Regions from separate parts of the Priestia filamentosa genome, predicted to be linked through region 2. Evidence: a T-box and tRNA genes for the amino acid it is inferred to sense, from the RefSeq annotation. Region 2 holds a T-box; the other holds one or more tRNA genes.
The links. A T-box is a leader RNA that pairs with one kind of tRNA and senses whether it is charged. The one in region 2 lies ahead of pheS (phenylalanine--tRNA ligase subunit alpha), so its partner is inferred to be a tRNA-Phe.
Positions count from the first base shown of each region.

Region 1 (7,521 bases), on a different contig from region 2:
TACCGTGATGATTATTATGATAAAGAAACAGAAAATCAAAACATTATCGAGATTATTATCGCAAAGCAGCGTAATGGTCCTGTTGGAACTGTTCAGCTTGCTTTCGTAAAAGAATATAATAAATTCGTAAACCTTGAGCGGCGTTTTGACGATGCAAGTGCACCTCCGCCAGCTTCGTAGAAACCTCTTCATAATTGATGAAGAGGTTTTTTTACTTTTTTAGAATAAAGAAAACGCTTTTTAGGCGAACATATTTGAAAAAGAAATATTAATTGTTCGTGTTTTGTTGACTTGCAAATCTTAAATTGGTACACTTAGAACGTTCAATAAGGAAATAGACTTCTAATTGTAAAGGCGGAGGTGCGATCATATGTCTTCTGTAGTAGTTGTTGGTACACAGTGGGGAGACGAAGGAAAAGGTAAAATTACTGACTTCCTTTCAGAAAATGCTGAGGTAATTGCTCGTTATCAAGGTGGAAATAATGCAGGACATACAATTAAATTCAATGGTGAAACATATAAACTACATTTAATTCCTTCAGGAATTTTTTATAGTGATAAGATTTGTGTTATTGGTAATGGAATGGTTGTAGATCCAAAAGCACTTATCACAGAACTTAAGTATTTACACGATCGTAATGTAACAACAGACAATTTACGTATTAGTAACCGTGCACATGTTATTCTTCCATACCACATCAAACTAGATGAAGTAGAAGAAGAGCGCAAAGGTGCAAACAAGATTGGAACAACGAAAAAAGGAATTGGTCCAGCATACATGGACAAAGCTGCTCGAGTTGGAATCCGAATTGCAGATCTTTTAGATCGTGAATCATTCGAAGAAAAATTAAAACAGAATCTACAAGAGAAAAACCGTCTTTTTGAAAGAATGTACGAAGTAGAAGGCTTCAAGATTGAAGATATTCTAGATGAGTATTATGAATATGGTCAACAGTTTGCAAAATATGTTTGTGATACATCTGTTGTTTTGAATGATTCTCTTGATGAAGGTCGTCGTGTTCTATTTGAAGGAGCACAAGGCGTTATGCTAGACATTGACCAAGGAACATATCCATTTGTTACATCTTCAAATCCTGTGGCAGGTGGTGTAACAATTGGTTCTGGTGTTGGTCCAAGTAAAATCAAGCACGTTGTTGGAGTAGCAAAAGCTTATACAACACGTGTTGGTGACGGTCCTTTTCCAACAGAGTTAGATAATGAAATTGGTCAACAAATCCGTGAAGTTGGACGTGAATATGGTACAACAACAGGTCGTCCACGCCGTGTTGGTTGGTTTGATAGCGTTGTTGTTCGTCATGCTCGTCGTGTTAGCGGCATTACAGACCTATCTCTTAACTCTATTGATGTATTAACAGGCCTTGAAACAGTGAAAATCTGTGTTGCATATCGCTATAGAGGGGAAGTTATCGAAGAATTCCCAGCAAGCTTAAAAGCATTAGCAGAATGTGAACCTGTTTACGAAGAAATGCCTGGCTGGACCGAAGATATCACAGGTGTGAAATCTTTAAGTGAGCTCCCTGAAAATGCTCGTCATTATATTGAACGTGTGTCACAACTTACAGGAATTCCGCTATCAGTCTTTTCAGTCGGTCCTGATCGCACACAAACAAACGTTATTCGCAGCGTATATGGTCCAAGATAAAGGGAAAAGCCTGCAAATTGCAGGCTTTTTTTCTTTTTTTAAAACTTTTTTCAAAAAAAGTGAATAAATTTCTAAAATACTATTGCTTTATGTTTAAAGTGATGATATTATAATCAATGTCGCTAAGATATTAATCAATGTGGCCCGTTGGTCAAGCGGTTAAGACACCGCCCTTTCACGGCGGTAACACGGGTTCGAATCCCGTACGGGTCATCTTTATAATACATACTTTAACACGGTTTGGTCCCGTGGTGTAGCGGTTAACATGCCTGCCTGTCACGCAGGAGATCGCGGGTTCGATTCCCGTCGGGACCGCCATGGCTCAGTAGCTCAGTTGGTAGAGCAATGGACTGAAAATCCATGTGTCGGCGGTTCGATTCCGTCCTGAGCCACTTCTAAAACACGACAAATATTGTCGTGTTTTTTGTATGGGAAAAAGACTTTTCACATGTGACAAAAGTAATACAAATGAATTACAAATTTTCCTTTATCAATGATATATTTTTTAAGGTATGATACATTAATGAAGTTGGAAAAAATGCCTTTTTATATTTTAAGTAACTAAATTTCTCTTTCTTAGAGGGAGAAGGATGTTAAAGGCATCCAGAATTTATTTTTCATGATATATACAATAGAGATGAATATAGCAAAATAAAAGCCTCTAGCTCTGTCTAGAGGCTTTCCTGTAGTGGAAATGAGCAATATAGACCAAACTATATTAGAATGTTAAAGTGTGTATGCAGTATAATAAAGGTACGATGTATTCGTATGATTTTATGCAATTAAAGGAGCCGGATAAAATGGATAAACGTATTCTAGTCGTTGATGACGAGAAACCAATCGCGGATATTTTAAAATTTAACCTACAAAAAGAAGGATATGAAGTTCACTGCGCTTACGATGGAGTAGAAGCATTAGAAAAAGTAGAAGAAGTGCAGCCAGAACTTGTTTTATTAGATATTATGCTTCCTCAAAAAGATGGGATGGAAGTCTGCCGAGAGATTCGCAAAAAATATGAAATGCCTATTATTATGCTAACAGCTAAAGATTCAGAAATTGATAAAGTATTAGGTCTTGAGCTAGGAGCAGATGACTATGTCACAAAACCATTTAGCACAAGGGAATTAATTGCTCGAGTAAAAGCAAATCTGCGCCGTCATCAAGCAGTAGCTTCTGAAGCAGGGCAACAAAATGAAATTCAGATTGGCTCTTTAGTGATCCATCCTGATGCATATATTGTATCTAAACGTGGAGAGCTTATTGAACTAACTCATCGTGAGTTTGAGCTCCTACATTATTTAGCTAAACATATTGGACAAGTTATGACTCGTGAACATTTATTGCAAACAGTGTGGGGTTATGACTATTTTGGAGACGTACGTACTGTTGACGTAACAGTTCGCCGTTTACGTGAGAAAATTGAAGACAACCCAAGTCATCCAACTTGGATTGTAACACGAAGAGGTGTGGGGTACTATCTCCGTAATCCAGAGCAGGAGTAGTAGAAATGAAAAAGGTTAGATTCTTTCAATCGATTCATTTTAAGTTTGTGTTAATTTATATTTTACTTATTTTAATTGCCACCCAAATTATTGGGGCCTATTTTGTCCAAAAGCAGGAAGAGAATAATATTACAAACTTTAGTAATTCAATTAATGAACGTGTAGATGTTTTAGCATATAGTGTGGAAAAAGAAATGACTGAAAAAAGAGATGAAGGGGATCCAACTCTGGAAGATGAGATTGCCAAACTTCTCAATGATTTTAAATCTCAGGATATTAATGAGATTAGTGTGGTGGATAAAAATCATCAAGTTCTTGCAGTATCCAATTATGATACTAAAAGTGCCATTGGTAAAAAATCCGTCACGGATCCTTTGAACAAAGCGTTATCAGGCGGTACTTATAATAATATGATGGTGAATGAGAAAGGCGAGAGAGTGAGAGTTGTAGCTGTTCCGATCAATTCTAGTGAAGGAACAGTTGGAGCTATCTATCTTGAGGCTTCAATGGAATCTCTTTACGAGCAAATGAAACAAGTGAACGCTATTTTTGCAAAAGGAACGCTTCTTTCTCTTTTACTAACAGCTATTTTGGGAATTCTTTTAGCTCGTACCATTACAAGACCAATGTCCGATATGCGCCGCCAAGCACTTGAAATGGCGAAAGGAAACTTCTCACGTAAAGTAAAAGTGTATGGCTATGATGAAATCGGTCAGCTGGCCATTACATTTAACAATTTGACGAGAAAACTTCAAGAAGCACAAGCAACAACAGAAGGGGAGCGCCGGAAGCTTGCTTCTGTATTAACAAATATGACAGATGGAGTCATTGCAACAGACCGAAAAGGTCGCGTTATTTTAATTAATGAGCCTGCTGGACAAATGCTAGATGTTTCACGTGAAACTGTTCTTTCAGAATCTATCTTGAGGTTGTTAAATATTGAAAAAGAATACACGTTTGATACGTTATTGGAAGAGCAAAATTCACTTATTTTAGAGTTTGATAAATACGATGAGCCATATATTCTAAGAGCTACTGTGTCTCCTATTCAGAAAGAAACAGGATTTATTAATGGAATTATCGTTGTGCTTCATGATATTACAGAGCAAGAAAAAATTGATCGCGAACGTCGTGAATTCGTTGCGAACGTTTCACATGAGCTCCGCACACCGCTTACAACGATGCGTAGCTATTTAGAAGCTCTTGCAGAAGGAGCATGGCAAGATAAAGAGATTGCACCGCGTTTTCTAGACGTTACGCAAACAGAAACAGAGCGGATGATTCGACTTGTTAATGATTTGCTTCAGCTATCAAGAATGGACAGCAGAGATTATCATTTGACAAAGTCACAAGTGGATTTTATTGATTTCTATAACCATATTATTGATCGCTTTGATATGAGCAAAAGTCAAAATATCGAGTTTGTTCGCAAACTTCCAGAAGGACCAATCTCAATTCAATTTGATCAAGATAAAATTACACAAGTATTAGATAATATTATTTCAAATGCAATTAAATATTCCCCTGAGGGCGGAAAAGTGACTTTCTCTGTTCAGCCTCAAGAGTTCTTCATTCTTGTTAGTGTGAAGGATGAAGGGATGGGAATTCCTCGTGAAAAAGTGAAAAAAATCTTTGAACGCTTTTACCGAGTAGATAAAGCGAGAACAAGACAACTTGGAGGAACAGGTCTTGGCTTAGCCATTGCCCGGGAAATGATTGAAGCTCATAAAGGTGAAATTTGGGCTGAAAGTAAAGAAGGAAAAGGCACAACCATTCACTTTACGCTTCCCTTACAAGTAGAACAAGACGAGGATGAATGGATATGAGATATGAAAATATCAAAACCGTAGTACTGTCATGTTTAATTTTAGTTAGCCTTATTTTAACGTGGACGTTATGGACCTACACGCCTACATATAAAAAGATGGATAATTCACCTTATGTAGACGATGTGAAAATCGGCAAAACTAAGATGTTAGAAGACCATATTCAGCCATCTTTAATTTTAGCTCACTTTGCTTCTGCTCATAAGGGACTTCTCAATAAAGATATGGATACATGGACAAATGAGATGAAGAAATGGTCTATTTCTGATGTGGTTCGTATTTCGAATACTTCTTTTGAGCGTCCAGAGGATTTCTATAATTTTGTACATGGAAATCAGACAATGGAAATTCTTTATCCTACAGAGATGCCATTATCAACTTTTCAAAGTATGTATGAAGTAAAAGGGACAATGCCATCGGGGGCATTTGACCGAATCATTCTTAAGCCAGGTCAAGCAGACAATGTCTCACAGTCTGTGCGTATCTATTTTGTTAATTACGAAACAGAAGAGATTTACGAGGCGAATATAAAGGGATTTAATGAAGCTGCATGGGAGAAACATTATAAAGACATACAAAGTAATGGACAGGATTATATAGCATTTAAAAGAGAAGATAAATCAGTCCTTTTCTTACCAGAGCAACCAACCCCACTTCAACAAAAAAGTTATAAACAAGAAATGATTTCATCTGATAAGTTTCGCAATGCATTGTTTGATAATATGAAAATCGTTGAAGAAAATGAGCTTTCAGGTCAAACTGTTTATAACGATTCAAAGCGAATGTTGGAATTGTCCAAAACAAAACCATTGATGGCATACACAAACTATGAAGATGCGGACCAAAATGTAGGCATAGATAAAGAGGGAGCGATAAAAAGATCATTTGACTTTGTGAACGCTCATGCAGGGTGGACAGATCCATATTATTTAACAGAATGGGATAGTACTGTTCCAGCTCAGAGTGTAACATTCCAGCTTCATGAAGATTATTATCCTGTTTTTAATGATGATGATTTATCGAAGGTTACGTTACAATCTTCAGGACAAAATATCTCTGATTATAAACGTCCAACCTTTCAATTAGGGAAACTTTCAGATGAGTATGGAAAAAAGATTAAATTACCATCTGGTGAAGATGTTATAAAAGAAATTAAAGCAAGAGAAGACTTTGATGACAGCAAATTAAAAAATATTGTAGTAGGCTATGAGCTGCAAACAGAGAAAGATTTTACAAATGTAATTACGCTCAAGCCATATTGGTTTTATAAGTATGATGGAATATGGTACAAAATTGTAGATAAAGCAGAGCAAGGAGGAGATAAGGATGGATTGGAATAAGACGAAAACGATTTTTATCGTTATCTTCTTTATCCTGGACCTTTTTCTTGCTCGTCAATTTATGGTTAAAAGGGAAGCTAACCAGCTTGATGTGATTTCAGAACGTACAGGTGAAGAATTATTACAAGATGCTAATATTACGTTTAAAGAGTCCCCAATCAGTAATCAGCAGGCAGGATATATTAAAGCGTATGTTCATACATTTACGGAAAAAGAAACGAGTAGTTTAAAAGAGCAAAAGGTTGAGGTTCAGGAAGATGGGAAAGAAATTCATGGAGAGTTCATAAAGCCAACTTCTTTACCTTCTTCTGATGAAGAGAACAAATTAGAAGACTTTGTGAAAAAGAACATGATAAATGGGGATCAGTATAAGCTAGTACAGATTGATAAAGATGGTGGGCAAATTACGTTTGCCCAGTTGTATAAACAAAAGCCTGTTTATGATAACACTAAAACCTTTATTACCATTCAACTTAATGAAAAGAATGAAATGGTATCTTACAAACAAAGGATGCTAGAGCAGTTTGAACAGAGAACAGAAACTGAAACTGTGAAAAGTCCAGTGAATGCTGTTACCGAACTGTATAATAGTAATAAAATTAATCAAGGTAGTAAAGTTAGCATGGATTTAGGATATTATGCATATTTCCCACCTGCAACTGATTCACAAATCTTAGCCCCAACATGGCGAGTCACTGTGGATAAGGAAAAAGGTGAGGCTGAAGTGTACTATGTGACAGCCCTTGATTAGAGAAAGACGTAATGGTTAAAAAAACGGAGTGAGAACGGTGAGTTTACAATTTAGTGTGCTAGCAAGTGGGAGTACAGGAAATGCTCTTTTTGTTGGCAATGGAAAAGAATCACTACTAGTTGACGCAGGACTTAGTGGCAAAAAAATGGAACAACTTTTTAAAGAGGTTGATCAATCAATTGAGAACTTATCAGGCATTTTAGTGACCCATGAGCATAGTGACCATATTAAAGGTCTAGGGGTGCTCGCGAGAAAATATAAACTGCCTCTTTACGCAAATGAAAAAACGTGGAAGGCAATGGAGCACTTAATTGGGACAGTTCCAACAGAGCAAAAGTTTTCATTTGAAATTGGAGATGTAAAAAGCTTTGGAGGAATTGAAGTTGAATCATTTGGGGTTTCCCATGATGCCGCAGAGCCAATGTTTTACACGTTTCAT
Region 1 covers NZ_FXAJ01000008.1:31,742-39,262, forward strand. Annotated here, with positions in the region: gene dnaB (replicative DNA helicase) at 1-180, shown strand, start outside; gene B9N79_RS21545 (adenylosuccinate synthase) at 371-1,663, shown strand; tRNA gene B9N79_RS21550 (tRNA-Glu) at 1,805-1,876, shown strand; tRNA gene B9N79_RS21555 (tRNA-Asp) at 1,906-1,981, shown strand; tRNA gene B9N79_RS21560 (tRNA-Phe) at 1,983-2,055, shown strand; gene yycF (response regulator YycF) at 2,464-3,165, shown strand; gene walK (cell wall metabolism sensor histidine kinase WalK) at 3,171-4,991, shown strand; gene B9N79_RS21575 (YycH family regulatory protein) at 4,988-6,331, shown strand; gene B9N79_RS21580 (two-component system regulatory protein YycI) at 6,318-7,082, shown strand; gene B9N79_RS21585 (MBL fold metallo-hydrolase) at 7,120-7,521, shown strand, end outside.
Region 1: it has a tRNA-Phe gene. The T-box ahead of pheS (phenylalanine--tRNA ligase subunit alpha) is inferred to sense a tRNA for this amino acid. The anticodon was not compared.

Region 2 (7,521 bases):
ACCTCGTTACATTGTAATGAACAGTTTTATTATTTTCAGGTGAAAGGAATTATATGTATTGTTAGCATACTTTTAGAAGCAGAGATTGAATCAGCACCAAATGCTGTAGAAGGAGATATATTGTGAAACGAATTGACTCAGTAAAAAACCCTCGTGTAAAAGCGTGGAAGAAGTTAAAAACACGTAAAGAGCGAGAAAAAGAGGGTCTTTTTCTCGTTGAAGGCTATCATCTTGTTGAAGAAGCTTTAAAGCACGGTGTTCGTGAACTCATTATGAGTGAAGACATTGCACTTCCAAATCATTGGGATGTGAAGGAATGTGAAGTGTATATTGTTCCTAGTTCACTTATTAGAGAAATAGCGGATACTGAAACAACACAAGGAATTCTAGCGGTTTGTGAAATGAGAGAAGAAGATAAAGGGAAACCTGCCGAAAAAATATTATTAATTGATGGTATTCAAGACCCTGGAAACTTAGGGACGATTATTAGAACGGCAGAAGCATCTGGCATTGAGCTTGTTGTATTAGGAAAAGGAACAGTAGACCTTTATAACGGGAAAACAATTCGTTCTACACAAGGTGCTCTATTTCATGTACCAATTATTAGGGAAGACCTTGGTGCATTTATTTCTGAGCTTAAGGAAAGACAAGTCCCAGTGTATGGTACATCTTTGAAAAATGCTTTACCATATCGTGAAGTTGAAAAAAGTGAAAAGTTTGCTATTCTGCTTGGGAATGAAGGAAGTGGTGTAAAGGAAGAATACTTAGAGATGACAACTCAAAACCTTTACATTCCGATTATCGGGAAAAGTGAATCATTAAACGTAGCAGTTGCAGCAGGCATTGTCCTTTATCATTTCGTTTAATCCTTTGTTGCATCCTGCATATGTTTTACCTATAATAGTTCTATAAGAAATAAAATATAGCTGTAAAAACAATGACAGAGAATAGTAGCTTATGTTTCACAATCAGGGAGAAGATGCCGTGACTGAAAGCATTTTTATGGAGAAACGAAGTGAACGTTCACCTCTCGAGTTGGCACTGGGACCATTTAATTTTAAATGTAAAAGTGTACCGGTAAAATGCCGTTATTGAAATAAAGTTGAATGATATCTTTATGATACATTAACAAGGGTGGTACCGCGATCAAACCTCGTCCCTTTCTAGGGATGGGGTTTTTTATTGTTGTTTTTTAGAATACAGCACAGAAGTTAAAAGGAGGATGTTAGTTCATGAAAGAACGTTTGCAAGAGCTGAAAGAAGAAGCGTTAGGAAAAGTGGAAAGCGCACAGAATTTAAAAGAAGTTAATGACGTTCGCGTTGCATATTTAGGAAAAAAAGGTCCTATTACAGAAGTTCTTCGCGGCATGGGGAAGCTGTCAGCAGAGGAACGTCCTGTTATTGGATCATTAGCAAACGAAGTACGTGAAGAAATTGCCTCTCAAATTGCGGCAAAACAAGCTCGTCTAGAAGAGGAAGAAGTAGAGCGCCAACTCGCTTCAGAAACCATTGATGTAACATTACCTGGGCGTCCTGTGAAAACAGGAAATCATCATCCGCTTACGGCTGTTATTGAAGAAATGGAAGATCTATTCCTTGGGATGGGTTACAGCATTGCAGAAGGTCCTGAAGTTGAAAAAGATTACTATAACTTTGAAGCTTTAAATTTACCAAAGGGTCATCCTGCTCGCGATATGCAAGATACATTTTACATTACAGAGGATACGCTACTCCGCACGCATACATCTTCTGTGCAGGCTCGTACGATGGTTGCATGTGAAGGCAAGGGACCTGTTAAAATTATTTGCCCTGGTAAAGTGTATCGTCGTGACAATGATGATGCAACACATTCACATCAGTTTACCCAAATTGAAGGGCTTGTTGTAGATAAAGACATTCGCATGAGTGATCTAAAAGGAACGCTTGAAGTATTTGCGAAAAAAATGTTTGGAGAAGAGCGTGAAATTCGTCTTCGTCCAAGTTTCTTCCCGTTTACAGAGCCATCTGTAGAAGTTGATGTTTCTTGTTTCAAATGTTCTGGTAAAGGGTGTAACGTTTGTAAGAAAACAGGCTGGATTGAGATTCTAGGAGCAGGTATGGTGCATCCAAACGTACTTGAAATGGCCGGTTTTGACTCAAAAGAGTATCAAGGATTTGCATTTGGAATTGGTGCAGAGCGTATCGCCATGCTGCGCTACGGAATTGAAGATATTCGTGAATTCTATACAAACGACGTTCGATTCACAACACAATTTAAAAGAGCATAAGAGGAGGTTCTAATATGTTTGTATCTTATCGTTGGTTAGAACAATATATTAATTTAGAAGGAATTGACCCAAACGAACTAGCAGAGAAAATTACCCGCACAGGAATTGAAGTAGAAGGCGTAGAAACGTTAAACAAAGGAATCAAAGGCGTTGTTGTTGGTCATGTTTTAGAATGTGAGCAGCATCCAAATGCTGATAAATTAAATAAATGTCTTGTTGATGTTGGAGAAGGAGAACCTGTACAAATTATTTGTGGTGCTCCAAATGTTGCTAAAGGTCAAAAGGTAGCAGTAGCAAAAGTTGGCGCTGTACTACCAGGGAATTTCAAAATTAAAAAAGCAAAGCTTCGTGGTGAAGCATCCCACGGTATGATTTGTTCTCTTCAAGAGCTTGGTATTGAAGGTAAGCTTGTTCCAAAAGAATACCAAGAAGGCATTTTTGTATTTGCAGATGATGCGGAAATAGGGCGCGATGCACTTGAACTTTTAAATCTGGATGACCACGTTCTTGAGCTTGGCTTAACGCCAAACCGTGCAGATTGCTTAAACATGCTTGGAGTTGCATACGAAGTTGGAGCTATTTTAGATAACGAAGTGAAATACCCAAGCGTTGAGCTTCAAGAAAGCAGTGAAAAAGCAGAAGACTATATTAGAGTAAACGTTGAAGCAAAAGAAGATAATCCACTTTATATTGCACGCATTATTAAAAATGTAAAGATTGGACCATCTCCATTGTGGATGCAAACACGTCTAATGGCAGCTGGAATCCGTCCGCATAACAATGTTGTTGATATTACAAACTACGTTCTTTTAGAATATGGGCAACCTCTTCATGCCTTTGACTATGATCGAATTGGTTCAAAAGAAATTCTCGTTCGTCATGCGGTAGAAGGAGAAAAAATTACAACGTTGGATGATCAAGAAAGAACGTTAAAAGGTGATCATCTTGTTATCACAAACGGAGAAACGCCAATTGCTCTTGCTGGAGTAATGGGGGGAGCGGACTCTGAAGTGAAAGATGATACAATAAATGTATTATTAGAATCTGCTTACTTTGCTGGTTTGAGCATTCGTAAATGTTCTAAAGACCACGGTCTTCGAAGTGAAGCAAGTGCTCGTTATGAAAAAGGAATTGATCCAAATCGCGTTCGTGCGGCTTCTGAGCGTGCAGCAGCTCTTATTGCTCAGTATGCAGGTGGAGAAGTAGTAAGTGGAGTTGTTGAGGAAAATACATTAGATGCCGAGCCGAAAAGAGTAGATGTTACTCTTGCTAAAATTAATGGTGTACTTGGAACAGAGCTTACAGTTGATGAAGTAACAAGCATCTTTAAGCGTCTTCGCTTTGAAGCTATTGCAGATGGAGAGCAGATTTCTGTAACAGTTCCAACTCGTCGTGGAGATATTACGATTAGTGAAGACTTAATTGAAGAAGTTGCTCGTTTGTATGGATATGATCATATTCCTACAACACTTCCTGTCGGGGAATCAACGCCAGGACAGTTAACAAGTTATCAAGAAAAGCGCCGTCGTGTCCGTCGCTACCTTGAAGGAGCAGGAATGCTTCAAGCCATTACGTATGCCCTAACAAGTGAAGAAAAAGCAGAGCAGTTTGCACTTGAAGTGTCAAAGCATGTTCGTCTTGCTATGCCAATGAGTGAAGAGCGTTCAACGCTACGTTTAAGCCTTATTCCACACTTATTAGAAGTTGTGAAACACAACATTGCTCGTCAGCTTGATTCTGTTGCTCTGTACGAAACAAGCTCTGTGTTCCTTTCAAAAGAAAATCAAGATTTACCAACTGAAAGAGAACATTTAGCAGGTGCTGTTTCAGGGCTTTGGCATATGCATATGTGGCAAGGGGAGAAAAAGGTTGTTGATTTCTTCACTGTAAAAGGGATTTTAGAAGGGTTATTTGATGGTCTTGGATTAGCAGCACGCATCGAGTTCCAAGCAAGTAAGCATGACGGAATGCATCCAGGTCGAACAGCAACTATTTCGTTAGATGGAAAAGAAATTGGGATTATTGGTCAAGTTCATCCGCATACAGCAAAACGCTATGATGTTCGTGAAACATATGTATTTGAACTTGATTTACAAACGCTTCTTTCAGCAGATGTTGAGGATGTTGTTTATGAAACAATTCCGCGCTTCCCGTCTATTACTCGTGATATTGCTCTTGTTGTTGATAAAGGTATTTCAGCTGGCAAGCTAGAGCAAGAAATCCGTGCTACGGGTGGGAAACTATTGAAAGATGTAAAAGTTTTCGACCTTTATGAAGGTGAGCACGTTGAAGAAGGTAAAAAGTCAATTGCTTTCTCGCTACGTTACTTAGATCCAGAGCGCACGTTAACAGATGAAGAAGTAACTTCAACACATGAAAAAGTATTAGAAGCTCTTCATACTAAATTTGATGCATCACTACGTTCTTAAGTTAGAAAAGGGGAGAAGTCTTTGACTTCTCTCTTTTTATTTCTCTGAAAATCAATTTCTTGACCTGGAAAATTTTGATCCTGTATAGTTGTTGAAAAGTTATGTTGTAAAGAATATTAAGAGTATTTACTTAAAAGTTCTACATTTTTAAAATAGAAAATACATTAAGAGTGTGGCACAATGGCAGTAAATGTTTATAATGAAGAAGTAAAAGAGTGTCATAGAATTTTTTACATAAGGAAGCTATTTTACAAGAAATGGTGTTTCCTTCTTCATATCATCCGTGTTATGATATAGAATAGGATTTTTGTGGGAACGGAGGATCTTTTGTGTCAAAACGGAGAAGAAATCGAACAACGGTCGACATATATGGGCAACAGTATAATATAATAGGTGATGAAAGTACAAGCCATGTACGCCTTGTCGCTTCGATTGTTGATGATAAAATGAGAGAAATTAACTTAAAGAACCCACAACTAGATATTAATAAACTAGCGGTCTTAACAGCTGTAAATGTTGTGAACGATTATATAAAATTAAAAGAAGAAGTTGAAAGATTAGAAGAGGAACTCATAAATAAGAAGGAATGAAGAACTATGCTCGTCGATATTATAGTGTTAATAATGTTATGCTACGGGTTTTTAATTGGCTTAAAGAGAGGATTAATTCTACAAGTAATTCGTCTTGTTAGCATTGTGCTTTCCATTTTCGTAGCTTACATGTACCATGAAGCTCTTGCTGAAAAACTTCAGCTATGGATTCCGTATCCGTCTGTTGAAGGAGGAAATGCTGTATCTCTTCTTGTACAAAGTTCTTATGCAGAAGAGCTATTTTACCGTATCATCTCATTTGCCATTCTTTTCTTTTTGACAAATTTGGTGATTCATATTATTGGCTCGCTCTTTGATTTTGTAGCACAGCTTCCGATATTGCGTCATTTTAATAAATGGGCAGGAGCCATCCTTGGATTTGTAGAGATTTATGTAATTGTTTTTATTGTGTTGTATGTTATCGCACTGCTTCCTGTCGGCGGTATACAAGCACAAGTTCAAAACTCATCTCTTGCAGGGATTATTGTAAATCACACCCCATATCTCTCTGATATGATTCCAGAGCTATGGGGGAAAGATATGTAAAAAAGCTTGGCGATTTTTCGTCGAGCTTTTTTATGTTCTTTTGTAGAGAGAGAAAGAAGTAAGGGCAGAAGAAGGCGGTTAGCTTTGTAAAATGAGCTTCTTCGCTTTCATAAGCAAAATACGATATGATAATAAAGTTAATATGCTTCTAGGATATAAGGAGGCAGAGATTGTACTTTTTTAAAAAAACTTTGTATCATCTTCAATAGAAGAACGTATAAGAAGTGGGTGTGAAAATGAATAAAAAAGAGATTATTAAACTTTTGGAAAAGATTGCTGTATATATGGAGTTAAAAGGAGATAATGCATTTAAAATTTCGGCCTTTAGAAAGGCGGCAGGTGCGCTTGAGAATGATGAGCGCAGCTTGAGTGAAATTGAAAGCTTCACATCTCTCGCAGGCATTGGAAAAGGAACTAGTGCTGTTATTGAAGAGTATATTCAAGATGGACAATCTACTGTGTTAGAAGAGTTAAAAAAAGAAGTTCCAGAAGGATTAATTCCTCTTCTTGATTTGCCAGGATTAGGTGGGAAAAAGATTGCAAAGCTTTATCAACAGCTGAATGTTACGGATATGGTAACATTAAAGGCTGCCTGTGAAGAAGGAAAAGTACAGGGACTTAGCGGCTTCGGTAAAAAAACAGAGGAGAAAATTCTTGCTGCAATCGAGGAATATGGGACACGTCCTGAACGATTGCCACTTGCTATTATGTTACCACTTGTGGAAAAAATCGAAGAAATGCTTGCTGATATGAAAGGCATTATTCGTTTCTCACGAGCAGGCAGCGTACGCCGTATGAGAGAAACAGTGAAAGACTTAGATTTTATTATTTCTACAGAAGAGCCGTCTCTTATTCGTGATAGCTTACTCGCAATGCCGTCTATTAAAGAAGTAATTGCAAGTGGAAATACGAAAGTATCGGTTGTGCTTGAAGATGTTTATGATATATCTGTTGATTTTCGTCTTGTAGAAGACAAGGCTTTTCCAACAACGCTTCATCATTTTACAGGCTCAAAAGATCATAACGTAAGAATGAGACAGCTTGCGAAAGAACGTGGAGAGAAAATTAGTGAATATGGTGTTGAGAATATAGAAACGGGAGAAGTCCGTACGTTTTCATCTGAAGAAGAGTTTTATAACTACTTTAACTTGCCGTTTATTTTACCTGAAATGCGTGAAGATGGAACAGAAGTAGATAAGCTAACGAAAGAAGATCGCTTTATTTCTCTTCAAGACATAAAAGGAGACGTGCACATGCATTCTACATGGAGCGATGGCGCATACTCTATCGAGGAAATGGTGGAAGCATGCCGTGCAAGAGGCTATGAGTACATGGCTATTACTGACCATTCCCAATATTTAAAAGTGGCAAATGGACTAACACCAGAACGAATTCGTAAACAGCGAGAAGAAATTAAGAAGCTAAATGAAAAATATGATGACTTTACAATCCTTTCAGGAATCGAGATGGATATTCTTCCTGATGGTACGTTAGATTATGATGATGAGATTCTACAGGAAATGGATATCGTTATTGCTTCTATCCACTCAAGTTTTTCTCAGTCTCGCGAAGTTATTATGGAGCGATTAAAAACAGCTCTTAATAGTCATCATGTCGATATTATTGCACATCCAACAGGAAGACTTATTGGACGAAGAGGCGGATATGACGTTGATATGGATTTGTTAA
Region 2 covers NZ_FXAJ01000001.1:164,172-171,692, forward strand. Annotated here, with positions in the region: gene B9N79_RS00925 (TrmH family RNA methyltransferase) at 123-866, shown strand; T-box leader at 929-1,164, shown strand; gene pheS (phenylalanine--tRNA ligase subunit alpha) at 1,233-2,267, shown strand; gene pheT (phenylalanine--tRNA ligase subunit beta) at 2,282-4,696, shown strand; gene zapA (cell division protein ZapA) at 5,026-5,286, shown strand; gene B9N79_RS00945 (CvpA family protein) at 5,293-5,832, shown strand; gene polX (DNA polymerase/3'-5' exonuclease PolX) at 6,069-7,521, shown strand, end outside.